DNA from 2 places in the Cryptosporangium sp. NPDC051539 genome. Region 1 is predicted to be linked to the other one. Evidence: riboswitches for the same ligand, from Rfam matches in the RefSeq annotation. Region 1 holds a riboswitch; the other holds the start of a gene.
The links. Region 1 has a riboswitch for thiamine pyrophosphate ahead of ACIBZJ_RS18600 (thiamine ABC transporter substrate binding subunit). Riboswitches for the same ligand answer to the same signal wherever they lie in the genome.
Positions count from the first base shown of each region.

Region 1 (9,476 bases):
AGCGGCCCGGCGCCGTCCGGATTCCACACCGCAGCCTGGGCCGACGACGTCATCGGCCGCCGCAGCCCGGTGGCCGCGAGCTCGACGCCGACCAGCGCGTTGAACAGCGACGACTTCCCGCTCCCGGTCGTGCCGGCCAGCGCCACGACCGTGTGCTCCGCGCCCAGCCGCAGCCGCTGCGCGGCCTTCCCGGAGAGGTCCCGCGCCGAATCCAGCAGCACCGGGTCGAGCCGATCGGCTCCCAGCGACACGATCCGGTCGAGCGCCTCGAGCCGCCGCGCCAGCGCGGGCTCGTCGGTCGAGCGGGCCAGCAACGTCATGAAACCAGCCCCGGCTGCCGCAGGTAGGTCCGCAGCGCGGCCTCGAACGAAGCCAGCGCGTCCCGGACCGTCGCCGCCTGCTCCGCGGCCGGGGCCACCGCGTCCACCGCCGCGACGAACCGGTCGCGCTCCGACTCCAGCAGCACTTCGACGCTGTCGATCAGGTCGTCGCGCGCCCGCGCGGCCAGCGTCCGGACCGCGGTGTCACCGAAGATCGCCTCGAGCACTTTCTGGCTCACCGCCGACGTGCCGCCGGCCACCACGACCTCCAGCCCGGACAGCCCGCCGGTCTGCGCGAACACCGCGAGCATCAGCACCAGTCCGGCGCCGTTCACGCCGAACGACGTCAGCCGGGCGACGCTGCGGCGGTGCCCGCCTTCCTCCCGGACGAGTTCGAGCACGCGCCCCTGCCAGTCGCGGATCTCGGCCTCCAGCCGATCGCCGAAATCGTCCGAAGAACGATCCCGGACCACCAGGGCGCGCCCGGCCGGATGACCCCGCCACAACGACGCGGTCTGTTCCGCCGCCTCGTCCGCGGCCGCCCGGATCAGCGCGTGCAAGTTGCTCTCGACCGCGTGCCCCACCGCGTCGGCGGTCGGCGTGCGGCCGGTGAAGAACGCGGTCAGCCGATCGCGGAGAGCACCGATCCGGGCCTCGAGGTTCCGGGTGAACTGTCCGGTTCCGACGAACTCCTGCCACCGCGCGAGCACCTCGCCGCGCAGCACGGTCCCGCTGCGGACACCCTCGTCCACCGTCCGCAGCGCGGTCCGGTACCGCTCGGTTGCCTGTTCCCGCAGCTCAGCCGCCGTTGCGACCTGGTCGTCGAGCTGCCCCGCCAGATCCGAAACGCGCTTGTGGACGCTGTTCAGCGCGCCGGTCAGCGTCGAGCGGATCACCGCGTCCCGAGCCTCGGCGTCCGCCGCCAGCGCGTCGAGCCAGGACCGCAGCGGAGCGATCGCCGCCGCCGGTATGCGCTCCGAGGAGAGCTCGACCTCCGGGATCGGGAACAGGGCCGCGTCACCGAGGTGCTCGTCGGCGAGCATCGTCGCCAGGTGGCCACCGATCTCGTCGACGCCCTCCGGCGGCACGCGGTTGAGCACGACCGCCAGCGCGGTGCTGCGCTGAGCCGCGGTGTGCAACAGATCCCACGGCACCGCGTCCGCGTACCGGGCCGCGGTCGTGACGAAGATCCACAGGTCGGCGGCGGCCAGCAGTTGCGCGGCCAGGTCGCGGTTCTCCGCCACCACCGAGTCGATGTCGGGCGGATCGAGCAGCGCGAGCCCGGGCGGAACCGCCGGATGCGGCACGAGCTGCAGGGAGCCCTCGCCGGCCGAACCGGTCGTTCTCGACAATCCCGGCAGGATCCGCGGGGTGTCGAACCAGCCGACGTCCGCGGGATTGCACACCAGCACCGGCGATCGGGTCGTCGGCCGCAGCCAGCCGGCCTTGCTCACCTCTGCCCCGACCAGCGTGTTCACCAGCGTCGACTTGCCCGCGCCGGTCGAGCCACCCACGGCGACCAGCATCGGAGCGTCCAGCTGACGAAGGCGCGGCAGAAGGTAGTCGTCCACCTGGCCGACGAGCTCGGCCTGCGAACGGCGGGCCGCGTCCACGTCGGCCACCGACAGACCGAACCGGATCCCGGCGACGGACGCCCGGAGTGCCTCCAGCGCATCGGCAACCCGCGGACCGTCCATGCCCGAGGTAGTGACCGTTCTGGGACCACCTCAACCACCGTTAGTATCGAGAACGCGGACGGTCAGCCGTCCGTCGGGGAGCTCGGGCGAAGCCGGGCTGAGAGGGCGACCGACGCGTCGCCGACCCGTCGAACCTGCTCTGGGTAATGCCAGCGGAGGGAGAACCGGCGTCCCGCCGGCGGCTTCAATGCCCCCACGGCTCATCCCGGTGCCCGAGTCCGGAGGAAACCGGATGCGTGCCCCACGTTTACTGGCGACGGCAGTCCTGGTGCTGGCGGTCGCCGCCTGCTCGAACGACACCAAGGCCGACCCGACCACGGTCACGCTGGTGACCCACGAGTCGTTCGTGGTCAGCAAGGAGGTCCTCGCCGACTTCCAGAAGAAGAGCGGCCTCACGGTCAAGATCCTGCGCAGCGGCGACGCCGGTGCGCTGGTCAACAAGGCCGTGCTCAGCAAAGGCAACCCGCAGGGTGACGTGCTGTTCGGGGTCGACAACACGTTCCTGTCGAGGGCGGTGGACGCCGGGATCTTCACCGCGTACGAGCCGCGGAATCTCCAGAACGTGCCCGCGGCCCTGAAGGCCGACACCGACGGCAAGGTCGCCCCGGTCGACTACGGCGACGTCTGCGTCAACTACGACAAGGCGTACTACGCCAAGAAGGGCCTCCAGCCCCCGGCGAGCTACGCCGACCTGCTGAAGCCCGTGTACAAGGACCAGCTCGTCGTCGAGAACCCGGCCACCTCGTCGCCGGGCCTGGCGTTCCTGCTCGGGAGCGTCGCCACCTACGGCGACACCGGCTGGAAGGACTACTGGACCAGGCTGAAGGCCAACGGCGCACTGGTCGTCGACGGCTGGGAAGAGGCCTACCAGCAGCGATTCACGGTCGGGTCGCAGGGCAAGGGCAACCGGCCGCTGGTCGTGTCGTACGCCTCCAGCCCGCCGGCCGAGGTCGTGTACGCGGAGAAGAAGCCGGCCCACGCTCCGTCCGGCGTCGCGACCAACACCTGCTTCCGGCAGATCGAGTACGCCGGTCTGCTGGACGGCGCGAAGAACCCGTCCGGGGGCAAGAAGCTGCTGGATTTCCTGCTCTCGGCCGAGTTCCAGAAGGACATGCCGCTGCAGATGTTCGTGTACCCGTCGGTGACCGGAACTCCGCTACCGGCCGAGTTCACGAAGTACGCGGCCACGCCGGAGAAGCCGCTGACGCTGCCGGCCGCTGACATCACGAAGAACCGGGATGCCTGGATCGACGCGTGGACAAACGCCGTCTTGCGCTAGCGGTCGTCCCGCTGGCCTTCCTCGCGGTCTTCTTCGCGTACCCGGTCGCCTCGCTGGTCGGGCTCGGGCTCGGAGAAGGCCGCGGGCTGGGCCTGCTCGGCGATCCGGGAGTCCGGCACGTGCTCTGGTTCACGATCTGGCAGGCCGTCGCGTCCACCGTGCTCACCGTGCTGGTGGCACTGCCGGGTGCGGCCGTGCTGGCCCGGTTCGACCTGCCCGGCCGTGCGCTGATCAAAGCGCTGGTCACGGTGCCGTTCGTGCTGCCGACCGTGGTGGTCGGGGCAGCGTTCCTGGCGCTGATCGGACCGGACGGCCTGCTGGGGATCGAACTGGATCGCACGGTCTGGGCGATTCTCGCCGCGCACGTGTTCTTCAACTACGCGGTCGTCGTGCGGATCGTCGGCAGCGTCTGGGGGCAACTCGACCGGCGTCAGGAGGAAGCGGCCCGGGTGCTCGGGGCCTCTCGATGGGGTGCCTTCGCCCGGGTGACGTGGCCGGCTCTCCGGCCCGCGATCGCGGCCGCCTCGACCGTCGTGTTCCTGTTCACGTTCACCTCGTTCGGCATCGTGCAGATCCTCGGCGGCCCCGGGTACGCGACGCTCGAGGTCGAGATCTACCGCCGCACGGTCTACCAGCTCGACCTCTCCGGCGCCGCCGTGCTCTCGCTCGTGCAGTTCGCCGTCGTCGCCGTGCTGCTCGCGCTCGACGGCCTGCTCACCGGCCGGGCCCGGGCCGCCCGCCTGGCCGAACCGCGGCCCCGGCGTCCGCGGGGGCGGTTCGAGTGGGCCTTCGTCGTTCTGAACCTGGTCGTGCTCGTCGGGCTGCTGCTGGCACCGCTCGCCGTGCTGGTCGAGCGCTCGTTCGCCACGTCCCACGGCTACGCGCTCACCTACTGGAGGGCGTTGGCCCGGTCGGACGCCTCCAGCGCCCTGCCGGTCCCCGCCTGGCAGACCGTCTGGACGTCGCTGCAGTACGCGCTCGTCGCGACCGCGCTCGCCGTCGTGATCGGCGTCTGCGCCGCCGTCGTACTGACCCGCCCGGGCCGGCTCGGCGGCGCGTTCGGCTTGCTGCTCATGCTTCCGTTGGGGACGTCGGCCGTGACGGTCGGCTTCGGCTTCCTGATCGCCCTGGACGAACCACCGCTCGACCTGCGCGACTCGGCGCTGCTCGTGCCCTGTGCGCAGGCGCTGGTGGCGGTGCCGTTCGTCGTCCGGGCCGTGTTGCCGGTGTTGCGGGCGATCGACGACCGTCTGCGGGAGGCGGCCGCCGTTCTCGGGGCCTCGCCGCTGCGGGTCTGGTGGCGCGTCGACCTGCCGCTGGTCTGGCGCGCGCTGGCCGCCGCGACCGGCTTCGCGTTCGCGATCTCGCTCGGCGAGTTCGGAGCGACCGTCTTCATCGCCCGCGCGGACAGCCCGACGATCCCGGTCGCGATCGCGACCCTGTTGGGCCGCCCCGGCGAGGTCAACAGCGGCCAGGCCATGGCCCTGGCCACGATCCTGATGGTGCTGTGCTCGGTCACGCTGGTCGTTCTTGACCGGCTGAGGCCGGCGAACGCGGGAGGAGAGCTGTGAGCCTGTCGGTCGCGGGCGTGTCGGTCCGTTTCGGTACGGCCGACGCTTTGGCGGACGTCGACCTGGCGGTCGCCGATTCGGAGGTGGTCGCCGTCCTCGGCCCCAGCGGCAGCGGGAAGAGCACTCTGCTCCGCGTGGTGGCCGGTCTGCAGGCGCCGTCCTCGGGCCGGGTCGTCCTCGACGGCGTGGACGTCACCGGGGTGCCGCCGCACCGACGCGGGCTCGGGCTGATGTTCCAGGACGGCGCGCTGTTCCCGCACCGGGACGTGGCCGGGAACATCCGCTTCGGCAATGGTTCCGCCGACGTCGGCTCTCTGCTGGAGCTCGTCGGCCTCCCCGACGCGGGGTCGCGGCGGGTGGACACGCTCTCCGGCGGTGAGCAGCAGCGGGTCGCGCTGGCCCGCGCGCTGGCGCCGTCCCCTCGCCTGCTGATGCTCGACGAGCCGCTCGGCCAGCTCGACCGGGCGCTGCGCGAGCGGCTGGTCGTCGAGCTGCGCCGGTTGTTCGTCCGGCTCGGGACGACCGTGCTCGCGGTGACCCACGACCAGCGGGAGGCGTTCGCGCTCGCGGACCGGGTCGTGGTGATGGCGGACGGGCGCATCGCGCAGGTCGGGACGCCGCGCGAGGTGTGGGAGCGACCGGCGTCGGAATTCGTCGCCCGGTTCCTCGGGTTCACGAACGTCGCCCCCCGGGCGGTGATCACTGACGGCTACGCCGCGACCCCGTGGGGACCGGTCGCGGTGGACGCTCCGGACGGGGAGCGTGCGGTGCTGATCCGGCCGGCGGGCGTCCGGCCGGGCGGGGACATCGAGGCGACGGTCGATGTGGCCACATTTGCCGGAGAAAGAGTAGAAGTGCTGCTCACGGTCGCGGGGGCGCCGCCGCTGGAGGCGCACTGGCCGCCCGCCTCGGCACCGTCGGCCGGGCAGACGGTCTCGGTGGGTCTCGACCCGGCGGAGGCCGTTGTGTTGCCGGGCGGAACTTGGGACTGACGGGTGGACGTCACTTCCGGCGACATGGTCCGGAAACGTTTGTAGGTTCCGATCCATGGGACCTTTCGCTGAACAGCACTCCGACGACGATCTGCCCTCTGATCACGCGAGCGGGCCGAGCACGGCGGAGCTGCTGGAGACCGGGACGCCGGCCGAAGCGACGATCGGGGCGAGCGGGCCGCTGGGCATGCGTAGCCCCTACGGCGTCAGCCTGTACGAGTTCGTGCTGACCGTGGCCGTACCCGGCACGGAGGCGTACGAGGTACGGATCGGTAACCCGGTGCCGCCGGCCGCGGTGCCGCTGACCTACCCGGGCGCCCAGATCTGCGTCCGGGTGCTGCCGAGCGACCCGCAGGCGGTCGCCATCGATTGGGAGGCCACGCTGGCCGCCGTCCAGCGACCGGCGTGACGTAGGAGCAGGTCCCTAACCTCGTACGAAACCCGGCGCTCGGTGGAGCGCCAGTTTGGCCGGTGTGCGGTCCGGCGCCTCCTTGCGGACGAACGCCCGCCGCGCGGCGGCGAAGCCCTGCCGATCGTCGAACATGTCCTGGGCCATCTCGCCGAGCTCGCAGGCCTCGTAGGCGTCCAGGGGCTTGACCGACAGGTCGCGATCGAGCGTCTCGGCCTTGCGGCGCAGCGTCCGCTCGCGCAGCTCGCGATCCCGGTAGCGCAGCGCCACCTCGTGCAGCCACCCGCTGAACCGGGCCGGGTCCCGCGGTCCGATCTCGTCGATCATCCCGAGCCGCTTCGCCTCGGTCACGCCCACCGGCAGCGCGTCGCCGAGCAGCCGTCTCGCCGCCTCCGGCCCGACCCGGCGCGGCAGCGTGTACGTGTGCAGCTCGGAGCCGGTGAGCCCCATCTCGTAGTACGGGTTGAGCACGACACCGTCGCGTGCGACGACCAGGTCGGCGCCGAGCGGCAGCATCACGCCGCCGGCGCCGGCGCTGCCGCTGAACGCCGCGATCGTGACCTGGCCCCGGGTGGTGATCAGCTCACGGCAGACGTCGTTGATCGCGGTGATGTTCGCCCACGCCTCGGCGGCCGGGCTCTTCGCCGCCTCGATCGCGTTCAGGTGGATGCCGTTGCAGAACGGTCCGTCGCCGCCCCGGACGACGATCGCTTTCGTGTCCTGCCGGGCGGCGTGGCGCAGCGCGTGCAGGGCCTGATTGCAGCCCTCGGTCGAGAGCGCCCCGTTGTAGCAGTCCAGGATCACGTACCCGACGTCGGCGCGGCGCAGGTAACGCACCCCGCGCGCGGCCGGGGTCGCGGGCGTCGTCGAGGTGAGGCCGGGCGGGAGATGGTCGGCGAGTACCTGGGCGGCGGGCAGCTTGAGGCTCGATCCGCTCAGCGGCGTAGCGTCCGCCAATAGCTTCAGGTGGCCCAGCCACACGCTGCCGGAACCGGCCGCGACCAGGACCGCGCCGTCGCGGCAGGCGACGACCGTGCCCGGCGGGTCCGACTGACGCGGACCGGCGTGCGCGTCGAACGCCGAGACGCGGACGCCGGCCACCTCGGTCCGGACACCCGGCGCACCATCGGCGGCGCGGATCTTCCGGACGATGTCTTCGGCGGGTTCGTTCCAGCGGAAGGCGCGGTCGGTCTGGCGCATCGTCGGACGGACGCAGGTCTTCGCGAGATTTTCCGGCGGGGTGGGGCGGAACGCCGGGTCCGCGACCTGGGTGAGCACTTCCTCGAGGCAGCTCATCGCGGCGTCGGTGACCGGGCCGTTGTACAGGCTCGACTTGGTCGGCGGGTCCTGGGGGAGCGGGAACGTGCGGGTGGTCCAGACCGGGCCGGCGTCCATCTCCTCGACCGCCTGCAGGGCGGTCACGCCCCACTCGGTGGCACCGTCGGCGATCGCCCAGTCCAGGCTCGACGGTCCGCGGTCGCCGGCCGGGCCCGGGTGGATGATCACGGTCGGCCACTTCTGCCAGACCTCGGCGGGGACGCGTTCCTTCAGGAACGGGCAGAGGATCAGCTGGGGGTCGGCGCGTCGGGCCGCATCAGTGATCGACTCCTCGTCGCGGGCGAACTCGACCGCGACGGAATGACCCCGCTCGCGCAGTTCGCACCAGAACCGTTGCGAGAGTCCGTTGAAGGACGACACCAGTAACAGGATCCGTAAGGACTTCGGAGGGTCCGGACGATGCCTGGGGCGGGTGTTGCTTCTTCTACGGAAAGTAAGCAGAAGACTACGCATGCGGGTTAGTGTGCCGTGTTGTCCGGTCCCGTGGGGGGCGCCGCCGCTGAGCTGCGGCGACGCCTGGTACCTACGGGGCGAGAACCTCGTCGTGCCTCGGAGCTAGGGCCTCGTCGTGCCTACGGAGCTAGGACCTCGTCGACGAAGCACCACTTCCAGCTCTCGCCCGGCTCGGCCGAGCGCACGACCGGGTGCTTGTCTTCGTGGAAGTGGGCCGACGCGTGCTTGTTGGGGGACGAGTCACAGCAGCCGACCTTGCCGCATTCCAGACAAGTCCGCAGATGGACCCAGTATCCGCCAATCTTTAGGCATTCTTCGCAGCCCGTTGAGCGGGGCTGGGTGTCTTTGGCGTTATCGATGTGTTCGCAGGTTGCCAACTTGCCTCCTCGTTCGCAGACCCATTGTCGCCGGTGATCTGAATCGATGCCCGGGCGTCCCGGCGCTGGCACGATGTTGACGTGCATTTCGAGACGATGGACCTGGTGGCCGCGTTCGGTCTGATCATCGGCGCGGCGACCGTCGCGGGTCTAGCGCGCCGTGTTCGGATCCCCCCGCCGATTCTGCTCGTACTGGTGGGGCTGGGGGTTTCGTACATCCCCGGCGTGCCGAACTACACGCTGAATCCCGAGCTCGTGCTGGTCTTGTTCCTGCCGCCGTTGCTGTACTCGGCGGCGTGGCGGTCGTCGGCGCGGGGCTTCCGGCTGAACAAGCGGCCGATCCTGTTGATGTCCGTCGGCTACACGCTGTTCAGCACCGTGCTGGTGGCGGTCGTCGCCTGGGCGTTGATACCCGGGATGCCGCTCGCGGCCGCATTCGCGCTTGGAGCCATCGTCGCGCCGCCGGACGCGGTGGCGGCGACGGCCGTGGGGCGCGAACTCGGCATGCAGCGGCGGTACCTGCAGGTACTGCAGGGCGAGAGCCTCGTCAACGACGCGACCGCGCTGACCGCGTACCGGGCCGCCGTGGCCGCGGCGGCCGGAGGGATCACGCTGCTGGAAGGCGGCGGGATCTTCCTGCTGGCCGCCGGCGGCGGTGTGGTCATCGGCGGGGTGCTCGGATATCTGCTGGGGTGGTTGCGACGGCACATCCACACGCCGGTGCTCGAGAACGCGCTGAACCTGGTGGTGCCGTTCGTGGTGTACATCGCGGCCGAGAGCGTGGACGCGTCGGGCGTGCTGGCGGTCGTCATCACCGGGCTGTACCTCGGCAACACGGCGACCGAGACGTCGCCCCAGGCCCGGCTGCAGGCGGAGTCGAACTGGGACGTGATCGACTTCGTGCTGGAGTCGATCGTGTTCGCGCTGATCGGTCTGCAGTTGCCCGCGGTGATCGCGGAGCTGGAAGGCCGCGACGCCGGCCAGGTGGCCTGGTGGTCGGTCGCGGTGCTGGTGGTGACGATCCTCGGGCGGTTCGTCTG
Region 1 is NZ_JBITDV010000005.1:461,888-471,363, reverse strand. Features, by position in the region: gene ACIBZJ_RS18610 (GTPase) at 1-320, opposite strand, end outside; gene ACIBZJ_RS18605 (GTPase) at 317-2,017, opposite strand; TPP riboswitch at 2,092-2,178, shown strand; gene ACIBZJ_RS18600 (thiamine ABC transporter substrate binding subunit) at 2,250-3,296, shown strand; gene ACIBZJ_RS18595 (ABC transporter permease) at 3,272-4,867, shown strand; gene ACIBZJ_RS18590 (ABC transporter ATP-binding protein) at 4,864-5,859, shown strand; gene ACIBZJ_RS18585 (hypothetical protein) at 5,915-6,268, shown strand; gene ACIBZJ_RS18580 (enoyl-CoA hydratase-related protein) at 6,284-7,966, opposite strand; gene ACIBZJ_RS18575 (UBP-type zinc finger domain-containing protein) at 8,179-8,436, opposite strand; gene ACIBZJ_RS18570 (Na+/H+ antiporter) at 8,518-9,476, shown strand, end outside.

Region 2 (9,476 bases), on a different contig from region 1:
CGGCGGGGCGCGACGGCGGACTGGTCGCACGGGCTGGCCGCGCTCTACACCGGGTTCTCGGTGGCGTTCGGTCCGCTGCTGGTGCGGTGGGCCGACCAGCGGTTCGCGCATCGCTTCGCCGGCGGGCCGCCGCCGGTGGCACCGCCGAAGTACGGCGCGGCACGGGCCCGCTACGAGTGGACGCTGTGGCTGCGCGCGGTGGTGGCGAGCGCGATCTCCGCGGCGCTGCTGTTCGCCGCGATCCGCCCGGTCGACGACGCCGAGCGCACCGCGACGCTGAGCGGCACCCTCGGCGTCCTGCCGAAGGTCGTGATCTTCTGGGGCGTCGTGGCTCTGACCTACACGGTCTTTCCCAACGACGCGAAAGTGTTGGACTAGCTCGCGACGACCGGTTCGCCGACCAGGGTCACCCCGGCCTGCTCCAGCTCCAGCAGAGCACGTTGGGTGGTCGGGGCGGCGACGCCGGCGGTCAGGTCGAGCAGCACGGTGGTCGCGAACCCGTTGGCGGCCGCGTCCAGCGCGGTGGCCCGGACGCAGTGGTCGGTGGCGATGCCGACGACGTCCACTTCGGTCACGTCGTGGGCCCGCAGCCACCCGACGAGATCAAGTCCGTCAGCGTTACGGCCTTCGAATCCCGAATATGCGGCTTTGTACTCACCCTTGTCGAAGATCGACTCGACGCGGCCGGTCTCGAAGTTCGGGTGCAGCTCGACGCCGCCGGTGCCGACCACCGTGTGCGGCGGCCAGGTGTCGACGAAGTCGGGGTGGTCGGAGAAGTGGTGACCGGGATCGACGTGGTGATCGCGGGTGGCGACGACGCGGTCCCAGCTGCGGGCGTCGGCGGCGAGCGCGGCCGAGATGCCTGCGGCGACACCGGCGCCACCGGTGACGGCCAGCGAGCCGCCCTCACAGAAGTCGTTCTGGACGTCGACGACGATCAACGCGCGGGTCATCGGTCTTCCCCTCAGCTCTCGAACACGACCGGGATGGCCGGATCGCCGGCCGACAGCTTGAGACCGTCCCACGGAATGCTCACCAGCGTCTTCTCCAGGTGGTCGCGGGACTCCGGCAGCGACGGGACCCCGGCGGCCCGGATGCCGCTGCGCACCAGCGGGATCTGCAACGGACGGTCGTGCTCCGAGTATTCCGGTGTGCCGAGGTAGATGACTTCCTCGACCGCGGTGCCGGTGGACTTGTGCCGCCGGACCGCGGTCTTCCGGCCGCCACGCGACGCCTTGTTCTCGCTGCGCTTCGCGACCGGGCGTCCGTCGACCTCGACCAGCTTGTAGACCATGCCCGCGGTCGGAGCGCCGGAGCCGGTGACGACCGCCGTACCGGCGCCGTAGGCGTCGACGGGAGCGACCGCGAGCGCGGCGATCGCGAACTCGTCCAGGTCGCCGGAGACGACGATCCGGGTGTCCGTGGCGCCGAGCGAATCGAGCTGCTGGCGGGCCTGGACCGCGAGGACGCCCAGATCGCCGGAGTCGATGCGGACCGCGCCGAGCCGCGGGCCGGCGACCTCGATCGCGGTGCGGATCCCGGCGGTGATGTCGTAGGTGTCGACGAGCATCGTGGTGCCGGGGCCGAGCGCGGCGAGCTGGCCGGCGAACGCGTCCTTCTCGGTGTCGTGCAGCAGCGTGAACGCGTGCGCGCTGGTGCCGGTGGTCGGGATGCCGTAGCGGCGGCCCGCTTCGAGGTTCGACGTCGCGGTGAAGCCGGCCAGATAGGCCGCCCGCGCCGACGCCACCGCCGCCTCCTCGTGCGTGCGCCGGGAGCCCATCTCGATCAGCGGGCGGTCGCTGGCCGCGATGACCATCCGCGCCGCCGCGGTGGCGATCGCGGAGTCGTGGTTGAGGATCGAGAGCGCGAGCGTCTCCAGGAGAACGGCCTCGGCGAACGTGCCGCGCACGGTGAGGATCGGCGAACCGGGGAAGTACAGCTCTCCCTCGGCGTAGCCGTCGATGTCACCGCTGAAGCGGTAGCTCTCGAGCCAGGTCGCGGTCTCGTCGTCGACCGCGCCCGCGCTGCGCAGGAATTCGAGATCCTGCTCGTGGAACCGGAAGTCGGCCAGAGCGTCGAGCAGCCGGCCGGTGCCCGCGACGACGCCGTAGCGCCGCTCCTTCGGCAACCGCCGGGCGAAGACCTCGAACACGCACTCGCGGTGGGCCGAACCGTCGCGCAGCGCGGAGGCCAGCATCGTGAGCTCGTAGTGATCGGTCAGCAGTGCTGTCCCCATACGGTCAGCCTACGAGCAGGGTCGGAATGGGGTTCATCGTGCCTGCTCCACCCTCGGGTGGAGAACCGTGTTGCCGGTGGTTGTTGCGCGAACCTCAGGCGATGGCACGATGGACTCCATGACCGCTCCCCTGGTCGCTCCGGCGGAGGCCCCGAGCACCGTAGAAAGGCCCGAGCAGCAGAAGCCGTGGGTCACTGTCGTCTGGGACGACCCGGTCAATTTGATGTCGTACGTGACGTACGTGTTCCAGAAGCTCTTCGGCTACGACAAGCCCAGAGCCACCCAGCTGATGCTCGACGTCCACCACAAGGGCCGTGCGGTGGTGTCGTCCGGCACGCGGGAGCGGATGGAACACGACGTCGCCCGCCTGCACTCCCACGGCCTCTGGGCCACGCTGCAGCAGGACTGAGATGACCTACGGCTTCATACGTTCGCAGAACGCATTCACGCTCCGGCTCAGCGCCGAGGAGGCGCAGGCGGTCGGGCTCGTCGTCGCGCAGGTCGCGGGCCTGATCCAGGCCGGAGACCGGCGCGGCGTCATGAGCCTGGAGCTCGGGCCGTCGTCGCTCGGCCGGTCCGAGCCGCTCGGACGCGATCCGTTCGACTTCAGCGGTCCGGTTCCGGGCGACGTCTTCGACGACTTCGACGCGGTGGAGCAGACCCCGGACGACGACCCCGGGACCGACGCCGGTGCCGATCCGGTGCTGGCCCGCCTCTTCCCGGACGGATATCGCAACGACCCCGACGCGGCGGCCGAGCTGCGCAGCCTGACCGAATCGTCGCTGCGGGAGCAGAAGATCGGCAACGCGGGCGTGATCCTCGACGACCTGCCGTTCGAAGGCGGCGAGATCCGCCTCGAACCGGAGCGGGCCGAAGCCTGGTTGCTGGCGCTGAACGACGCCCGGCTGATGCTGGGAACCGCGCTGGAGATCGAGGCCGAGACCGACCCGGTGGCCGAGTTGGACGCCGCCGCGGGCGCCGATCCGACCGGTGCGCGGGTTTTGGGGCTTTCGCTCTACCAGTTTCTCACCGGTCTCCAGGCCAGCCTGGTGGATGCCATCAACCCGGAGTGATGCACGTCCTGTCTGAGGATGGGTGCGCTAGGTACGCTGGTGGCCGTGTTGACTCTGGACCGGGCTCTGTACGACGCCATCGTGGCGCATGCCCGTCGTGACCACCCCGATGAGGCGTGCGGCGTGGTGGCGGGCCCGGCCGGCAGTGACCGGCCTGCCCGGTTCATCCCGATGTTGAACGCCGCGCGGTCGCCGACGTTCTACGAGTTCGACTCGACCGACCTGCTCAAGCTGTACCGGGATTTGGACGACCGGGACGAAGAGCCCGTCGTCATCTATCACTCGCACACCGCGACCGAGGCGTACCCGTCCCGCACGGACATCTCGTACGCCAACGAGCCGGGTGCGCACTACGTCCTGGTTTCTACCCGGGATGACGTGGACGTCGAATTCCGCTCCTACCGCATCGTCGACGGTGTGGTGACCGAGGAGCCGGTGGAGATCGGATGACGCCCACGCAGTCGTACCTGTTCGCGCACACACCGGTCGAAGTCGTCTACGACTGTCGCTGCCGCTGAGACCTACCCGTGCCGGCCGCTACGTGTGCGGTCCGGCGCGCGGGGAATCACCGCCCGGAGTGTCGTCGTTCACGGGTCGTGTCTGCCGGGCCCCCGCCGGCTGTCATCCAGTCACTTCCAGGAGATTCAATGGCGATCGAAGTTCGAATTCCGACCATTCTGCGCACCTACACCGGTGGCGAGAAGACCGTCCAGGGTGATGGCGCGACGCTTCAGGCGCTCATCGCCGACCTCGACGGCAAGTACCCGGGCCTGCGCGGCCGTCTGGTGACCGACACCGGCACGCTGCACCGCTTCGTGAACGTCTACGTCAACGACGAGGACGTGCGGTTCACCGGTGCGCTCGACACCGGCCTGAAGGACGGCGACTCGGTGACCGTGCTGCCCGCGGTGGCCGGGGGCTGACGTCGTCGCGGGGGCCTTCGGGCCCCCGCTTCTTCTCGGGAGGGAAGTCATGGCCAGGTACGAATCGCTGCTCGATGCGCTCGGTGAAACACCACTCGTCGGTCTGCCGCGGCTCTCGCCGAGCGATGACGTCCGCCTGTGGGCGAAGCTCGAAGACCGTAACCCGACCGGTTCGGTCAAGGACCGCCCGGCGCTGTACATGGTCAACCAGGCCGAGCAGGAGGGTCTGCTCCGGCCGGGAGACACGATCCTCGAGCCGACGAGCGGCAACACCGGCATCTCGCTGGCGATGGCGGCCAAGCTCAAGGGCTACCGGCTGATCTGCGTGATGCCCGAGAACACCTCGATCGAGCGCAGGCAGCTGCTCGGCATGTACGGGGCCGAGATCATCTCGTCGCCGGCCGCGGGCGGGTCGAACCAGGCCGTGGCGATGGCCAAGCAGCTGGCCGAGGAACACCCCGACTGGAAGATGCTCTACCAGTACGGCAACCCGGCGAACGCGCGCGCGCACTACGAGACGACCGGTCCGGAGATCCTGCGCGACTGTCCGTCCATCACCCACTTCGTGGCGGGGCTGGGAACGACCGGCACCTTGATGGGAACCGGGCGGTACCTGCGCGAGAAGGTGCCGGACGTCCAGATCATCGCGGCCGAGCCGCGTTACGGCGAGCTCGTCTACGGGCTCCGCAACATCGACGAGGGCTTCGTGCCGGAGCTGTACGACGCCAGCGTGCTGACGACCCGGTTCTCGGTCGGTCCGCGCGACGCGCTGCTGCGCACCCGGCAGCTGATCGAGGTCGAGGGCATCTTCGCCGGTATCTCGACCGGGGCGATCCTGCACGCGGCGCTGGCGACCGCGCACAAGGCGCAGAAGGCCGGCCAGCACGCCGACATCGTGTTCATCGTCGCGGACGGCGGCTGGAAGTACCTGTCGACCGGCGCCTACGCCGGCACCCTGGCCGAAGCCGAAGCCGCCCTCGAGGGTCAGCTGTGGGCTTAGGCCGCGTCTCAAAGGCCAGCAGCCCGCCGGTCGCCGCCTGGCCCACGCCCACGGCGACCTGAACCTTTGAAAGGCGGCCTTAGTACTGCAACGGCATTCGGCACGGGACCGGCCGGTCCGGCATCCAGGTCGTGTCACGGGGTCCCATGATCTGGACTCCGTCTCGTCGACTGGGACGACCCGTCTGATTCCCGCACCAAGCCCGGGCTGTGTGGCTGGTCATGGGTGAATCATTCGGGGAACGCCGAGATCGATGGAACATCACCCACGCGAGAGCACCAGCAACTTTCCATCGATAACCATTTCCGCTGGACCGGGGCATCGGGCCGCGGCCTACTGTCGTTGCCGTACTAGGCCGGAGGGCCGAACTTCACCGGGACGCCGTCGCTGAAGAGAACTGACGGTGGCGGACCCTCGACGGCAAGGCCGGCGGCGCTGAGCACGGTCTCGTCGAGGTGTTCGAGCGTCGCCGTGCGTAGCGGCCAGGCGGGGTGTTCGTTCGGCAGGTAGATCGTCGTGCCGCGCCGGCTGGTGTGCAGCCCCCAGCGCGCGGTGAGGAAGTCGTTGAGCGGGTCCTTCGGCGCCGGACCTCCCGGTACCACCGTGAACGCGGCCCTCGGTCCGGCGTCGGGCCAGCGCCGACGGCTCCGGTACGTGTACGCGCCGTCGCCGGAGCGCTCGACCGACATCTTCGACCACACGTAGTTCAGCCCCAGCGCGACCCGCCCGACCACCACGGGCAGTAGCCGCGCGGCGTCCAAGGAACGGAACACCACCCCGCGGCGCCCGGCGTCGTCCACCGAGTACAGGCGGACGTTCGTCTCCGCGAACCGCCCGAAGTACGGGACGCCGGCCCCGAGCCCGACCCGGTCCATCCGGAAGCCGATCAACCCGACGTACGTCACGCCGTCGAGCGTGTCGGGCCGGGTGCCGGCCGGAAGCAGCGGCGCCACCACGGCCGGATCCACCGGCCAGTGCAGGAACGCCAACTCGCGCCACCACTGCGTCAGCACCGCCCGGCCGATCGGCCGCGGCGCGGTCGGCGTCACCGGCTCCGCGATCTCCACGGCTCCCAGCGTAACCCCTCGCGCCTTCCCATATATTGGGAAGATAGTCTCGTTATATGGAATCTGGACGACGTTGGGTGGTGCTGGCGGCGGGCGTGGCCGGGATGACGGCCGGGTGCGCGTTCCTCTACGGGCTGCCGTACCTCCTCCCGCGTCTGCGCGCCGACGGCCTCTCGCTGACCCAGGCCGCGATCCTCGTCGCCTGTCCGACGTTCGGCCTGCTCGCGACGCTGGTCGTCTGGGGTGCGCTGGCCGACCGCTACGGCGAGCGGGGCGTCATCGCGCTGGGTCTGGCCGGCGCCGGTGCCGGGTTGCTCGCCGCGTCGGCCGCGCGCGGGCCGGTCGTCCTCGGCGCCGTGCTCGTCGTCGCGGGCGCCGCCGCCGGATCGGTGAACGCGGCCAGCGGACGCCTGATCCTGGGCTGGTTCGGTCCGGCCGAGCGGGGCCTGGCGATGGGCATCCGGCAGATGGCCCAGCCGCTCGGCGTCGCGGTGGCCGCGGTGACGATTCCGGTGCTGAGCTCCACCGGGCGCAACCCCGCGCTGCTGTTCCTGGCCGTCTTCTGCCTGGCCACCGCGGTGCTGATCGCGGTCGTGGTCCGCGATCCGGCGCGGTCGGCCGAGGCCGCGGCCACGACGAACGGCAACCCCTACCGCGCCCCGGTGCTTTGGCGTCTGCACGGCGCCGGTGCGCTGCTGGTGTTCCCGCAGTTCGCGGTGGCCACGTTCGGCCTGGTGTTCCTCGTCGACACCCAGCACTGGGACGCCGCACCGGCCGGGCGCCTGCTCGCGGTCGCGGCCTTCGGGGGAGCGGCGGCCCGGCTGTTCGCCGGGTGGTGGTCGGACCGCGCCGGTAGCCGTACCGGGCCGATGCGCCTCCTGGCCGGGGCCACGGCCGGCGTCCTCGCGGTGCTGGCGCTGGGTGCCGGTGGCGTTCCCGGCGTCACGGTGGTCGCGCTGGTCGCGGCCGCGGTGGTGTCGGTCTCCACGAACGGTCTGTCGTTCACGGCGGTGGCCGAGTACGCCGGACCCGGCTGGGCCGGGCGCGCGCTGGGCATCCACAACACCGGCCAGAACGCCGTCGCCGCGCTCACCGCCCCGATCCTCGGCGCCGTCGTCACCCACGCCGGCTACCCGCCCGCGTTCACCGCCGCCGCCTGCGCCGCGGTGCTGGCGGTCCTCGCGGTGCCCCGGTTGTCGGCGCCCGCCCGCTGACCGTCGTCGGCGTCCGGGAACTCTACGGTCACCCTCGGCGAGGTTCCGCTCGCCGCGGGCGAGGGTTATGGTGACCGCGTCCTTGTACGCGGGAGCTCGCGCCGAAAGCGGGCTGAGAGGGTGGCTGTCCGATCCGGACGGTGCCACCGACCGCTCGAACCTGACCGGGTAATGCCGGCGTAGGGAGCGCTCAGATGAGCCGCATTCTGTCCACGGGTCCGCTGCCGGGCAGCCGCAAGTCCTACCGCGGTGACCTGCACGTACCCGTCCGTGAAATCGAACTGACCACCGGTGAGGTCGTCGAGCGCTACGACACCTCCGGTCCGTACACCGAGCTCGGCTACGTCCCCGATCTCGTCCGTGGCCTGCCCGCGCCGGTCCGGTCCCGCAACCACCCGACCCAGCTCCTCGCCGCCCGCGCGGGGGAGATCACCACCGAGATGGCGTACGTCGCCGCCCGCGAGCACCTGCCGGCCGAACTGGTCCGCGACGAGGTCGCCGCCGGCCGCGCGGTGATTCCCGCCAACGTGAACCACCCCGAGTCCGAGCCGATGATCATCGGTAAACGGTTCCTGGTGAAGGTGAACGCCAACATCGGCACGTCCGCGGTCACGTCGTCCCCGGCCGAAGAAGTCGAGAAGATGGTCTGGGCGACGCGCTGGGGCGCTGACACCGTGATGGACCTGTCGACCGGACCGCGGATCCACGAGACCCGCGAGTGGATCCTCCGCAACTCGCCGGTCCCGATCGGCACCGTCCCGATCTACCAGGCGCTGGAGCGGGTCAACGGTGATCCCACTGCGCTGACCTGGGACGTCTACCGGGACGTCGTCGTGGAGCAGTGCGAGCAGGGCGTCGACTACATGACCGTGCACGCGGGCGTCCGGATGGAGTACGTCCCGCTGACCGTCGGTCGCAAGACCGGCATCGTCTCCCGCGGCGGGTCGATCCTCGCCGCGTGGTGTCTGGCGCACCACCGGGAGAACTTCCTGTACACGCACTTCGATGCGCTCTGCGAGATCCTCCGTGCGTACGACGTGACGTTCTCGCTGGGCGACGGCCTGCGTCCGGGTTCGGTCCACGACGCCAACGACGACGCTCAACTCGCCGAACTGCGCACGCTGGGAGAGCTGACGAAGGTCGCGAAACAGCACGGCGTGCAGACGATGATCGAAGGCCCCGGGCACGTGCCGATGGACAAGATCGCCGAGAACGTCCGGCTGCAGCAGGAGTGGTGCGACGAGGCGCCGTTCTACACGCTCGGTCCGCTCGCGACCGACGTCGCGCCGGGGTACGACCACATCACGTCGGCGATCGGCGCGGCGATGATCGCCTGGCACGGCACCGCGATGCTCTGTTACGTCACGCCGAAGGAGCATCTCGGGCTGCCGGACCGGGACGACGTCAAGGCCGGGGTGATCGCGTACAAGATCGCGGCGCACGCGGCCGACGTAGCCAAGGGCCACCCCGGTGCGCGGGCGCACGACGATCAGCTCTCCGACGCGCGCTTCGAGTTCCGCTGGGCCGATCAGTTCGCGCTGGCGCTCGACCCCGAGACCGCGCAGTCGTTCCACGACGAAACGCTGCCGGCCGCGCCGGCCAAGACCGCGCATTTCTGTTCGATGTGCGGTCCGAAGTTCTGCTCGATGCGCATCTCCCACGACCTGCGAACGACCTATGCGGACGAGATCCGGCGCGCCGCCGGAGCGCTCGCGCCCCGAACGGACGCCGTGCCGGGCGCCCAGCCGGATGCCGTGCCAGGCGCTCAGCCGGACGCCGTGCCGGGCGCCACCAGCGCGGAGGTGGCGTACGCCGAGGCGGGAATGGCCGCGATGTCGGCGGAGTTCCGGGCCGCGGGCAGCCGGATCTACCTCCCTCTCGAGCCGCGGACAGGCGATTCGCCCGAGCCGCGGGCCGAGGGGTCGGTCGGGCCGCGGGGTGAGGGGTGAGCCGGCCGGCGGTG
Region 2 is NZ_JBITDV010000004.1:393,283-402,758, reverse strand. Features, by position in the region: gene ACIBZJ_RS15515 (hypothetical protein) at 1-378, shown strand, start outside; gene ACIBZJ_RS15510 (isochorismatase family protein) at 375-953, opposite strand; gene ACIBZJ_RS15505 (nicotinate phosphoribosyltransferase) at 965-2,236, opposite strand; gene clpS (ATP-dependent Clp protease adapter ClpS) at 2,355-2,645, shown strand; gene ACIBZJ_RS15495 (DUF2017 family protein) at 2,647-3,309, shown strand; gene ACIBZJ_RS15490 (Mov34/MPN/PAD-1 family protein) at 3,355-3,759, shown strand; gene ACIBZJ_RS15485 (MoaD family protein) at 3,957-4,232, shown strand; gene ACIBZJ_RS15480 (PLP-dependent cysteine synthase family protein) at 4,282-5,232, shown strand; gene ACIBZJ_RS15475 (YqjF family protein) at 5,583-6,299, opposite strand; gene ACIBZJ_RS15470 (MFS transporter) at 6,356-7,513, shown strand; TPP riboswitch at 7,592-7,716, shown strand; gene thiC (phosphomethylpyrimidine synthase ThiC) at 7,708-9,462, shown strand; gene thiD (bifunctional hydroxymethylpyrimidine kinase/phosphomethylpyrimidine kinase) at 9,459-9,476, shown strand, end outside.
Region 2: it holds a riboswitch for thiamine pyrophosphate, as region 1 does, so the genes downstream of both, thiC (phosphomethylpyrimidine synthase ThiC) here and ACIBZJ_RS18600 (thiamine ABC transporter substrate binding subunit) in region 1, are expected to answer to the same signal.